DNA from 2 places in the Abiotrophia sp. genome. Region 2 is predicted to be linked to the other one. Evidence: predicted binding sites of a transcription regulator. Region 2 holds the regulator's gene; the other holds the start of a gene.
The links. The regulator HrcA, encoded in region 2, represses chaperone genes, less so after heat shock. The targets are predictions, from matches to a motif close to TTAGCACTCNNNNNNNNNGAGTGCTAA.
Positions count from the first base shown of each region.

Region 1: a site for HrcA is predicted at 3,560-3,586, ahead of ACO53F_RS05255 (co-chaperone GroES). Genes of this name have one in related genera too.

Region 1 is NZ_DBHIRJ010000005.1:101,583-108,236, reverse strand. Features, by position in the region: gene uvrC (excinuclease ABC subunit UvrC) at 1-790, shown strand, start outside; gene ACO53F_RS05265 (DUF6796 family protein) at 824-1,516, opposite strand; gene groL (chaperonin GroEL) at 1,612-3,231, opposite strand; gene ACO53F_RS05255 (co-chaperone GroES) at 3,267-3,533, opposite strand; gene ACO53F_RS05250 (O-antigen ligase family protein) at 3,651-4,883, opposite strand; gene thrS (threonine--tRNA ligase) at 5,184-6,654, opposite strand, start outside.
Region 2 is NZ_DBHIRJ010000003.1:14,011-20,664, forward strand. Features, by position in the region: gene dnaJ (molecular chaperone DnaJ) at 1-353, opposite strand, end outside; gene dnaK (molecular chaperone DnaK) at 452-2,284, opposite strand; gene grpE (nucleotide exchange factor GrpE) at 2,342-2,938, opposite strand; gene hrcA (heat-inducible transcriptional repressor HrcA) at 2,983-3,972, opposite strand; gene ACO53F_RS02790 (YitT family protein) at 4,148-5,017, opposite strand; gene hemW (radical SAM family heme chaperone HemW) at 5,021-6,193, opposite strand; gene ribF (riboflavin biosynthesis protein RibF) at 6,195-6,654, opposite strand, start outside.

The DNA.
Region 1 (6,654 bases), on a different contig from region 2:
CAAGAAAAAGTCCATGTTGGACCTTTGCGCTAAGAACAGCCAGCTGGCTCTCAACGAGCGCCTCAACCTGCTCGATATTCAAGCCCAGCAGACCCGGGGCGTCAGTGAGGACTTGGCGGCGGCCCTGGGGATTCCTTTGGCCTACCATATCGAAGCCTTCGACCACTCCAACATTTCAGGGACCGGCCTGGTGTCGGGGATGGTAGTTTACAAAGAAGGCAAGCCTGACCGCAAGAGCTACCGCAAGTTCAAAATCAAGGAATCTAACCAAACCAATGAATTTGCCCACACCCAAGAAGTCATTCGCCGCCGCTATTCGCGCTTACTGCGCGAGGAACAACCCCTACCCAATCTGATTTTGATGGATGGGGGCAAGGTCCAGGTCCGGGCAGCTCGCCAGGTGATTGAAGAGGAACTAGGTCTCTCCATCCCGGTCGCCGGCATGGTCAAAGACGACAAACACCGGACAGCTTCTCTCATGAATGGCTATAGCGAGGAGCTAGTAGAACTAGACCGCCATTCGCCTGTCTTCCACTATATCCAGCGAATCCAAGAAGAAGTTCACCGCTACGCTATTTCCTACCACCGCCAAGTACGGAGCAAGCAACAGTTCGCTTCTAAGTTAGACGCTATTCCTGGTGTGGGTAAGGTAACCCGCACCAAGTTGCTCAAGCACTTCAAGTCCCTCAAGGCTATGAAAGAAGCCTCTATTGAGGACTACGCCAAGCTTGGTGTAAGGGCTGAATTGGCTGAACGGATTATTGCCTATCTAAGCAAACAAAAGGACTGAGCCTAAGCTCAGTCCTTTTTGCATGCTATGATTTTAAGTGAGTAGCCAGAGAGCCAGGACATAAAAACTAACCCAGGCTAAGTTAAGGGCAGCGCCATTAAAGAGGGGCGTCCACCGGCGGATGACATAATGGCTAAGGCCTAGCCAGATTAGCGTGGTCACCAGCGGAGTGGCTAGTAAGAAGTAAGTCGGCCACTGGGTCTGGCCGGTCACAATGGCCAAACCATACAGAGCCCACCCCACATAGGTCACAAGAAGGGCCGACAGCCAGGTCACATTGAGTAAATGATTAGCCCGATTAAGCGCTTCTACCAAAAATTTATTGGCCTTGCCTGCTTCTGCGTAATCCCCACAATAAGCCTTGCCCAGAATGGCTAGCACATAGAAAGCCCCATGAGCCAAAGGGGACAGGCTGAAGCCGATGAGGAGGCAGAGTAGTCCGGCCAAGGCCAAGCCCCTTACTGGTTGGGCCATTTGCCAGAGGCCATAGAGACTAAGCAGAGGCAACCAAATGGAAAATTGAGCTAGCCAAACACCCCAGCGTAAACGACGGTCGGTCCCTGATCTCATATAAAGAGCCAGGCGTAAATTGGTAACACCCCCTGCTTGGTAGCGGACCAAGTCTTCTTCCGTCACCGGCGCAAAACCTACTAGAAATATATCGCCCACCAACCAGGCCAGAGCCCCAAAAAGGCCTGCCAAAAATGAAACCTGTACTAAGGTCATCAAAATCCCTCCTCCACACTTGTTATCCTCAGTCTAGCACACCCACTTCATTTTATATATCAAAAAGGCTGAGACCAGGGTCTCAGCCAGATTTATTACATCATACCTGGCATGCCGCCCATTCCGGCTGGCATATCAGGGCTTTCCTTTGGAATGTCTGCTACAACGGCTTCTGTCGTTAAGAGCAAGGCTGCTACAGAGGCTGCATTTTGAAGGGCAGAACGGGTTACCTTGGTTGGGTCCACAATCCCTGCTTCAATCATGTTCTCAAAGACATCAGTTGCGGCGTTATAACCTACACCTTTTTCAGAGCGGCGGAGGGTGTCCACAATGACAGAGCCTTCTTTACCAGCGTTAGCTGCAATCTGACGAACTGGTTCTTCCAAAGCACGAGCTACAATCTTAACCCCAGTTGCTTCGTCGCCTTCAGCTTCTACTGCTGCCACGATTTCTTGAACGTTAACCAAGGCAGTACCCCCACCAGGCACGATTCCTTCTTCCACGGCCGCACGGGTCGCGTTGAGGGCGTCTTCGATGCGGAGTTTGCGTTCTTTTTGCTCAGTTTCAGTGGCTGCCCCTACTTTAATAACGGCTACCCCGCCTGACAATTTAGCTAAACGTTCTTGGAGTTTTTCCTTGTCGAAGCTTGAGGTGCTTTCTTCTGCTTGGGCACGAATGACCGCAATACGGTCTGCGATGGCTTGCTTGTTGCCTGCCCCTTCTACGATAGTGGTAGAGTCCTTAGTTACCGTTACTTTACCGGCATGACCTAAATGTTCTACAGTCGCATCCTTAAGTTCAAAACCTAATTCTTCTGAAACAACGGTTGCCCCAGTCAAGACTGCGATGTCTTCCAACATGGCCTTACGACGGTCCCCAAAGCCAGGCGCCTTAACGGCCACTACGTTTAAGGTCCCACGCAACTTGTTGAGGACTAAGGTTGGCAAGGCTTCACCGTCTACATCTTCCGCAATAATAAGGAGCGGACGACCAGATTGCATAATGCCTTCCAAGAGTGGCAAAACATCTTGGATGTTGGTAATCTTGCGGTCGGTCACGAAGATAACAGGATTTTCCAATTCAGCAACCATTTTCTCATTATCGGTTACCATGTATTGAGAGAGATAACCCCGATCAAATTGCATCCCTTCGACTACTGATAATTCCGTCTCGATAGACTTAGATTCTTCAATGGTGATGACACCGTCGTTGCCGACACGTTCCATAGCGTCTGCAATCAAGTCACCAATGGCTGGGTCGCCAGAAGAGACTGCGGCTACTTGGGCAATGGCTTCTTTGGATAAGACTGGTTGAGATAAGGCTTGCAAAGCTTCAACTGCTGCCTTAGTAGCCTTGTCAATCCCGCGACGGATGCCAACTGGGTTAGCCCCAGCCGTCACGTTCTTCATCCCTTCATTAGCAATGGCTTGGGTCAAGACAGTTGCAGTCGTGGTCCCGTCACCCGCTACATCATTGGTCTTGCTAGCCACTTCCAGCACCAATTGCGCCCCCATGTTTTCGAAGCGGTCTTCTAATTCGATTTCACGTGCGATGGTTACCCCATCATTGGTAATCAAAGGGGAGCCAAAGGTCTTGTCTAAGACCACATTACGGCCCTTAGGCCCTAAGGTTGTTTTCACTGTGTTTGCTAAAATATCTACTCCGCGCAAGAGAGCTGCGCGAGCGTCTTCTGAGAATTTCAATTCTTTTGCCATCAAGAGTCACTCCTTTTCTATTCTCTGCCTTGTGCTTAGCCTAAAACGGCCAAGACATGGTCTAATTCAATTACTAAATATTCTTGGCCGTCTTGCTTAACGGTCACACCTGCATAAGATTCAAAGACAACGCGGTCGCCGACTGCGACTTCGCCAGCGCTTGCTACTTCCTTGCTGATTGCTAGGACCGTCCCGGTCTCTTGTTTTTCTTGGGCGGCGCTAGATAAAATCAAGCCTCCAACGCTTTTTTCTTCTGCTGGGGCTACTTCAATCACGAGTCGTTTGCCTAATGGTTTTAACATGGGATTTCCTCCATTCATTCTGAAACTTAGCACTCAAACACCTCAAGTGCTAACCACTCTTTTATAATAGTCTAAAATAGTCAAAAAAGCAAGTGATAGGCACTTGCTTTTTAAAACTTATGATTTAATTTTTAGATAGCCATCTTCTGAGCGATAAGAAGCTAAGGCTTCCCAAACTGCCACTGGACAAGTCACAATGAAGAGGAAGATATAGCCAGTCTGTAACCACATGACCGCAACGTCACTGAGGCCATGGACCAAGACGGTCACAATCATGGCGGTTACTAGCCCAATCTCATCTTGAACTTCTGGTTTAAACCAGAGGGCCACCCGCTCACGGAAGTAGCCAACCGTCCCAATCAAGTAGATTGCCGTCCCATAGAGACCATAAGAAGAGAGGAACTCTAGGAAAATCTGATGGGCGTGAGGTTGTCCCTTACCACCATAGAGATAGAAGAAACTGAAGTAGGACATCGGTCCCCGCCCTGTTAAAGGATAATCGGTGAAGATGCCCCAAGCCGCCCGCCAAATCATTTCCCGCTCTTCTAAGCTATGAGAGAAGGAAGCCGAGGTAAAGCGCGCCAAGAGTTCCGGGAAGAAGAAGACCAGACAGGCCCCTGCTAACCCTATCCCCCCTAGCCACAGGACCAGGCGCCGATTAATGAAGAAAACAAAGGTGATGGTTCCCACTACCAGGGCCGGCAAAGCCATGCGGGAGGCTGTCAGCAAGATGCCGACCACATTCAAGACCATGCTGAGACCATACCAAACCTTGGCCTTCTTAGTGCCTGCCTTGACAAAGAGGTAGGCCCCCACCAAGAGGGCAAAAATACAGAAGAGCCCATAATAGTTGGCATTAAAGAGGGTTGACATGGCCCGGTGTTGGGGGTTAGGATCCCGCACAATATAGTCCAGGGGAAGACCATGACTAGCAATAAAGACTTGGTAGTGATAGATAGCATAGAGGCTAGTTCCGATACTACCCAAGCCAATGATATTGAGCATTTTTATCAGTAGGTCTGGTGTTACAAAACTACGATAAATCCGAAAGAAGGTCCAAACCAGGATAAAGCCAATGGCTGCCCAGATGCCGTACTGGTTGCGGTTGGCAAAGGCTATGATAAAGCTAAAAATCGTGCCCGCACCGAACCAGCCCGTTCCTAGGGCAATCTTCCATAAACGTCGACGGTACTTCCAGAAAATCAAGCCCACGGCTATTACCGCCGCTGGCACACTAATATAAAAAGGAAAAAGAATTAAGATACTTACATAAGTCATAATGAGTGCAGGCTGGGACATAAAATCACGCAAGGTGGGTCTTGTCGCCTGCTTGCTTTCAGTAGTTTCCATATAAGCTACTCCTCGTTGATCAGGGTCAATTATTACCTTCTTATTTTACCCTATTTGGCCGGAAATTTCCAATCATCCTATAAGCAAAGTCTGTCTTTAGCATGGTCTCTTCCAGTTGCATCTGCACCCTATCTATCAATCTATCTATTGATAGATAGGGTATGAGCCAGCAAATTTACGTGCTCTATCAGACACAAGTTGTGCTTGGCTTGCCTGTGATAAAAGCCAAAAGGCTAGATTCTGCCTGGTCCCTAAGGACGGCAGGCAGGATCTAGCCCTTTTCTATTTATTCAATACCTATTAGTTAAGACGGCTCTTGTTCGCGACATCCTCGCTTAAGAGGCGGACAAAGTCGTCATAGCTGTAGCTTTCTGACTTGGCTGAACCGTAGTGGCGGACGTTCACTGTGCCTTCAGACACTTCTTGGTCCCCAATAACAATTTGGTATGGAATCTTAGCGGTTTGAGCGGAACGAATCTTATAACCCAACTTCTCATTACGTAAGTCCATATCCACACGGAAACCTTTGGCCTTCAAGTCTTCATAGATTTCTTGAACGCGGTCGCTGTGAGCCTCAAGGCTAACTGGCAAGAGGGCCACTTGAACGGGCGCCAACCAAGTTGGAAAGGCTCCCTTGTACTCTTCAATTAAGTAAGCCACAAAACGTTCCATGGTAGACACAACCCCACGGTGGATGACTACTGGACGGTGGTTATCTTGACCATCTTCCCCAACATAAGTCAGGTCGAAGCGTTCTGGCAAGAGGAAGTCTAATTGAATGGTAGACATGGTTTCTTCCAAGCCAATGGCAGTCTTGAACTGGATGTCCAATTTAGGACCGTAGAAAGCTGCTTCCCCGATAGCTTCGAAGTAGTCTAAGCCCAACTCATCCATGGCTTCCTTAAGCATGGCTTGCGCCTTTTCCCACATCGCATCGTCATCAAAGTATTTCTCTTTGTTTTCTGGGTCACGGTAGCTGAGACGGAAGCGGTAGTCAGTGATGCCAAAGTCATGGTAAACGGCCTTAATCAAGTCTAGCACGCGGATGAATTCTTCCTTGATTTGGTCAGGACGCACGAAGATATGAGCGTCGTTCAGGGTCATTTCACGAACCCGTTGCAAACCAGATAAGGCCCCTGATTTCTCATAACGGTGCATCATCCCTAATTCCGCAATCCGGATTGGTAATTCGCGGTAGGAATGAATGTCGTTCTTATAAATCATCATGTGGTGTGGGCAGTTCATTGGCCGCAAGACTAGCATTTCGCCGTCGCCCATGTCCATTGGTGGGAACATGTCGTCCTTGTAGTGAGCCCAGTGGCCAGATGTTTGATAGAGGTCTACCTTGGCCATGATTGGGGTATAAACGTGGTCATAGCCTAAGCTGATTTCCTTGTCCATGATATAACGTTCGATTACGCGACGGATGGTTGCGCCTTTTGGTAACCAGAATGGTAAACCGGAGCCTACTTCCTTAGATACCATGAAGATACCCAGTTCTTTCCCTAATTTACGGTGGTCACGTTCCTTCGCTTCTTGGCGTAGACGCAAGAATTCATCTAGGTCAGCTTGCTTGAAGAAGGCCGTCCCGTAAACCCGTTGCATCATCTTGTTGTCAGAGTTACCACGCCAGTAAGCCCCAGCCAAGCTAAGCAACTTGAAGACCTTAATCTTGCCTGTTGATGGCACATGGATCCCACGGCAGAGGTCAGTAAAGTCTTCTTGTTGGTAGACGCTAATGACTTCATCTTCTGGTAGGTCGGTAATCAAT
Region 2 (6,654 bases):
CTTGCAGAACCAGCACCCCCCATTCCGCCACCGAAGAAGGACTCGAAGATATCTTCAAAGCCACTAAATCCTCCACCGCTGAAGCCGCCAAAACCGCCACCACCGAAACCACCGGCACCATAGGAGCCGTCGGTGGCTGCGTGACCATATTGGTCGTACATAGAGCGCTTATCAGTGTCACTTAGGACCTCGTAAGCTTCGGTAATTTCTTTAAATTTATCGGCTGCGTCTGCTTCTTTGTTAATGTCTGGATGATATTGTTTGGATAGTTTACGATAGGCTTTCTTGATTTCGGCGTCACTAGCATCTCGAGAGACCCCTAGGACGTCGTAGTAATCACGTTTATCTGCCATTTTCCCACTCCTTTATTCAAGCCCTAGGGCTTATGACACAGTTAAATTAGAAAGGAAACGCCAAAGACAAGCTCTGGCGTTGGTCCTTACCTCTCAAATTAGTCGATTTCTTCGAACTCAGCGTCTACAACGTCATCGCCAGCGGCACTTGTATCAGCTTGAGCTTGCGCATCGCCTTGAGCTGCTTGAGCTTGGGCCGCGGCTTGCTCATAGAGTTTAACGGTTAAGTTTTGGACGATTTCATTGAGGGCGTCACGTTTAGCCTTCATTTGATCTAAATCATTGGCCTCGATGGCTGCCTTGAGTTCGTCACGAGCTGCTTCAGCCTTTTTAACTTCTTCTTCAGAAACCTTGTCTTTAAGGTCAGCTAAAACTTTGTCAGTTTGGAAGACTAATTGATCTACTTCGTTGCGGAGGTCAGCTTCTTCACGACGTTTCTTGTCGGCTTCAGCGTTAGCTTCCGCGTCTTTGACCATGCGGTCGATTTCTTCGTCAGTTAGACCTGAGCTAGACTTGATAGTGATTGTTTGTTCTTTACCAGTCCCTAAGTCCTTAGCACTTACGTTAACGATCCCGTTCTTGTCGATGTCAAAGGTAACCTCGATTTGTGGGATACCACGTGGTGCAGGTGGAATATCGGTCAATTGGAAGCGACCGAGGGTCTTGTTATCAGCCGCCATTTGACGTTCCCCTTGAAGGACGTGTACGTCTACCGCAGGTTGGTTGTCAGCTGCTGTTGAGAAGACTTGTGACTTGCTAGTTGGGATGGTCGTGTTGCGGTCAATCAACTTAGTGAAGACGCCACCCATGGTTTCAATCCCTAATGACAATGGTGTTACGTCTAAGAGGACGATGTCTTTCACGTCACCGGAGATAACACCACCTTGAATAGCAGCACCCATAGCCACTACTTCGTCAGGGTTAACAGATTTGTTAGGTTCTTTGCCAGTTTCCTTACGAACTGCTTCTACAACGGCTGGAATACGAGTAGAACCACCAACCAAGATTACTTCGTCGATATCGGATTGAGTTAAGCCAGCATCTTTGAGGGCTTGACGAACAGGTTGTTTAGTACGTTCTACTAAATCGTGTGTTAATTCTTCGAACTTAGCACGAGTCAAGGTCAATTCCAAGTGAAGTGGGCCTTCAGCTGACGCAGTGATAAATGGTAAGCTGATTTGGGTAGTAGACACACCAGATAAGTCCTTCTTAGCTTTTTCTGCAGCGTCTTTGAGACGTTGGAGGGCCATCTTATCTTTAGAAAGGTCTACACCATGTTCTTTCTTAAATTCAGCAACTAAGTAGTCCATAATCTTTTGGTCGAAGTCGTCCCCACCTAAGTGGTTGTCCCCTGAAGTTGACAATACATCGAAGACGCCATCACCTAATTCAAGAATAGATACGTCGAAGGTACCGCCCCCTAAGTCGAAGACCAGGACTTTTTCTTCTTTGTCAGTCTTGTCTAAACCATAGGCCAAAGCAGCGGCTGTTGGTTCGTTGACAATACGTTCAACTTCTAAACCAGCGATTTTACCAGCATCTTTGGTTGCTTGACGTTGTGCATCGTTGAAGTAAGCAGGTACCGTGATAACCGCTTTGTCGACTTTCTCACCTAAGTAGTCTTCTGCATAAGACTTCAAGTATTGCAGAATCATAGCAGAGATTTCTTGTGGTGTGTAGTCTTTACCATCCATGTGGACCTTGTAGCTACCATCACCCATGTGACGTTTGATAGAGCTTACGGTTGATGGGTTGGTAACGGCTTGACGCTTAGCTACTTCCCCTACTTGGATTTCACCATTTTTGAAAGCCACAACAGATGGAGTTGTACGGTTACCTTCTGGGTTTGGGATAATTTTTGCTTCGCCGCCTTCTAAGACAGATACGGCAGAGTTTGTAGTCCCTAAGTCAATACCAATAATTTTTGCCATAATAGTTTCCTCTTTTCTTTTAGTTTGATTTTTTAGTCTGGAATATTCATTAAATTGTTACTGAGCGACAATGACCATCGCGGGTCTTAAAACCCGGTCTTGTAACAAGTAGCCTTTTTGTAAGACATTGATGACTGTATCAGCTTCCTGACCCTCGCCTGCTGGCATCATGCTAACGGCCTGATGGAAATTAGGGTCAAAGGCTTGGTTCAATGGGTCAATGACGCTAATGCCTTCTTTTTCAAAGGCTTGTTGGAACTGCTTGTAAACCATCTCGATGCCCTTATGGATGGCTTTGGCATCTTCAGACTCAGCTGGGGTTGCCAAGGCGCGTTCCAAGTTATCAGCTACATCTAAGAGATGGCTGGCCAAGCTTTGCGAGCGATATTTGGCTGCATCTTGGCGTTCACGTTGGTTAATGCGTCGCATGTTCTGGATTTCCGCCTGTAGACGTAAGAGTTGGTCGGATAAAGCTTCTTTTTCAGCCTCTAACTGACCGACTTGGTCTTCCGCTTCCTCAATGGCTTGATCTAGGCTGTCGCTTGATTGATCAACTTCAACCTCTTCTTGATCAGCACTGTCTTGAATCTTATCAAGCATTTCATCTTGAACAGGCATGTCTTGCTTGAGTACTTCTTTTTCTGTTTTTGACACGTAATCGCCTCCTTTAAGGGTTTGGTAATTCTGGGTGTGGCTACTTAATAATGGGCCAGTTCATGCGTGATGTGATGCATCAAGCCCAGTACACGCTGATAAGGCATAGTAGCGGGACCAACTAGGCCGATGATGACCTGTTGTGCTTGATACTGATAGGATGAGGTCACTAGACTGACGTCTGCTAGGCCTCCCAATCCCAGTTCAACTGCTAAGCCTTGCTTGGCTTCGAGTAGCTGGAACATTTCTGCTGACCCATCGATTAGGTTGAAGAGTCGCTTGTAATCTGACACTTCTACTGAATCGAATAAGTTATTCTTACCACTGACATAGTAACTACGCCCCTTCAAATGGCGCATTAATTTGGTGATAACTGACGAAAAGTCGACTTGGAAGCCAACTAAGCGCTGCATCAAGAGTGGCAAGGTCAATTTAAGTCGTTGCTGTGCTTCTAGTAAGGGTAAGCCAACAATTTCTTGGTTGATGGCTTGAGTCAAACGACCCAAGTCCTCTCGACTTAAGGATCGTGGTAAATCTACTAGATCACTTTCAACGCTTCCCTTGTCAGTCAAGACAATGGCGACAATCCGACTCTCGCTGAGTTGTATCAAGCGGAACTCACTTAAATGATACTGTTCCTTGAATTCTCCCAAAACGACGGCCGTATAGCCAGTCAAGGAGACCAAGATATCAGCCGCCAATTGGGCGTGCTGCATAGCGTCAAAATGGCGATCACGGAAGATAGATTGAATTACCTCACTATCTTGCTTAGCCATTTGAATATCTGCTTGATCCTCGATCAGTCGATCTACATAGTAGCGGTAACCATCAAAGGATGGAATCCGTCCACTAGAAGAATGAGCCTTCTTGAGATAGCCAATGCGCTCAAGTGCCAACATATCGTTTCGTACGGTTGCCGGTGAGACATCCAATAGACTCTTCTGAAGCAGGGTCTTAGACCCAATCGGTTCTTCATACTGGCCATACAGCTGCACAATCAACTGTAAAATTTGTTGTTGCCTAGCTGTTAACATTGTTCTCACCTCTTTTTTTAGCACTCTTTTACCTCAAGTGCTAATGCTAGTATACACCCTATTTTACCCCTTGTCAACCCTTTTGAGCATAAATTTTAGCACTCTTTTTATTAGAGTGCTAATTTTACCTAGAATAAAAACTCGCACTGGTTAAAAGCGCGAGTTTATAAGCTTTTTAGCGATGAGGAATCTGTTGACCAGTCTCAGCATCTAGATAGAAGGAGAAACCTTCCCCATGTACTTGTTGGACATTGGAGATAATCATAAAGGCAGTTGGATCAATCTCAAGCACTGTCCGTTGCAGAGGTAGGAGCTGGTTACGGCTAACCACAATGAAGAGGACATCTTTGTCATTGCGGGTGTAGTAACCTTGCCCTTTGAGGATGGTAATCCCGCGTTGAATGCGTTGGGAAATAGCCTGAGCCACTTTATCCGAATCCTTAGAGATAATGGTAACGGACTTCTTAGGGTTGAAACCTTCTAAGATAAAGTTCATGATGCGGGTAAAGACAACCAACATGGCTAAGGTTAAGACCGTCTTCTCTAAGCCGATAACAAAGGAAGTTGAAAGTACGACGACCGTATCAATCATGAGGAAACCAGCAGAGGTGTTAATCCCAAAATATTTATTGAGAATCATCACGATAATGTCAGCCCCAGCGGTAGTCCCGCCGCCTAGGAAAACCAAACCAAGCCCTACCCCAATCATAGCACCCGCCATAAGAGGAATAATCATGGAATTTTCGGGAATAAAGCCTGTGGAAGGCAGAATCTTTTGGAAGACGGAAATACACATAACCGATACAATGGTCAGATAGAGGGTTTCCCGCTCTAGATAACGCCACCCAATAATTAAGAGGACCACGTTGATGATCCAGTAAGTAATAGCGTTATCCCAACCTAGCGTATACTTGAGTAGTAATGTGACCCCGGTCACGCCACCCTCCCCCATATGGTTAGGCACCAGTAGCAAATTAATGGCATAGGCAAAGATTAAACTCCCTAAAACTACTAAAAAGAAATTCTTCAAAAATTTACGATTCATCAATTAATCCTCCTTATTCATTATTTGCGGCCTTTCCTTGAGCCAACCGATCAAATCCCGAAAGACTAGATCAGCTAGGAAAAGGCCCCTTGTTGTTAAATAAATGCGGTCACTTTCTTCTATTAAAAGACCACGCTCAGCTTGCTGTCTGAAGAAATCAGCAAACAAGACTTCCGCCCGATAGCCAAAACGTGTTTGGAAGTCTGTTAGGCAGACCCCTTGCGTGGTCCGCAAGGCCAAGAAGAGAAATTCTTCCATCTGATCAACTAAGTCCAAGGGACTAGCATCAATAATAGGCTTATTTCCCGCTCTTAATTGTTTAAGGTAATGGTGAACGGGCCCGTGATTGTAATAACGCGTCCCATCTAAGAAACCATGGGCACCCGCACCAAAGCCATAGTAAGGCGTATAACGCCAGTAACCTAGATTGTGTTGCGATTCATAGCCTGGTTTGGCGAAGTTGGAGACTTCGTACTGGTGGATGCCGGCTTCCTTGAGTCGGTTAATAGCCAATTGAAACATGTCAGCATCAACATCTTCGCTAGGCAGGGGCAACTTACCCTGGCGCATGAGTTGCTGGAAGACCGTCTGATTCTCAATAATCAGAGAATAGAGGGAATAATGAGGCAAATCCAAAGATAAGGCCTTGGTCAAACTCTCATCGAAGTCCGCTAAAGTCTGTTCTGGTAAACGAAAAATCAAATCAATACTGAGATTTTCAAAGCCTACCTGGCGAAACCAGTCAATGGACTGGTAGATTTGCTTTTCCCGATGATTACGTCCGATTTTACGGAGTAGTCGGTCATTGAAGGTCTGGACCCCCATACTGATACGGTTAACCCCCTGGTCTTTGAGCAGACGACATTTTTCTAGACTAAGTTCACCCGGGTTAATCTCAAAAGAAAATTCGGTCTTGTCCGTCAGGGGCAAGCGCCGGTGAATAGAGGCTAACAAGTAATCCAACTCTGACAGAGACAAGCAACTTGGGGTCCCACCCCCAATATAGAGGGTATCTAGGGGCTGCGTCTGATCTAACTCGTAGGCAGCCATTTCCTGGTCCAAGGCGGCCAGATAATCCCCGACTGGTTGGCCATCATAGAAAAACTTATTAAAGGCACAATAATGGCAAATTTTCTTGCAGAAAGGAATATGGATATAGGCGGCCTTGGCTTGCATGCTAGCCCTCCTTATTAATTTGCTGGAAGTAAGCTTGCGAGGCTGCTTGGTCAGCCTGCAGTTGTTGAATTAGGCCCTTAACCGATTCAAATTTAACTTCGCCACGTAGATAGTGATGCCAACGAACTTTAACGGTCTCACCATAAATGAGCTGGTTGAAGTTAAAAATATGCACCTCGCAGGTCAGACCTGTCTCCGTCTCAAAGGTCACATTATAGCCAATCGAAGCCATGCCTTGATGCCAAATGCCATTGACTTGAATCTCGACCACATAGATACCCGGCCCTGGTTGGACTTGGTCAGCTTGGGGACGAATATTAGCCGTTGGAAAGCCAATGGTTCGCCCACGCTTCTCACCATGAACGACCACACCGCTGGTCTCGTAGACATAGCCTAGAGCCAAATTGGCCTCATCGATTTTTCCTTCTCTTAAGAGTTCCCGAATGGGTGTCGAGCCGATT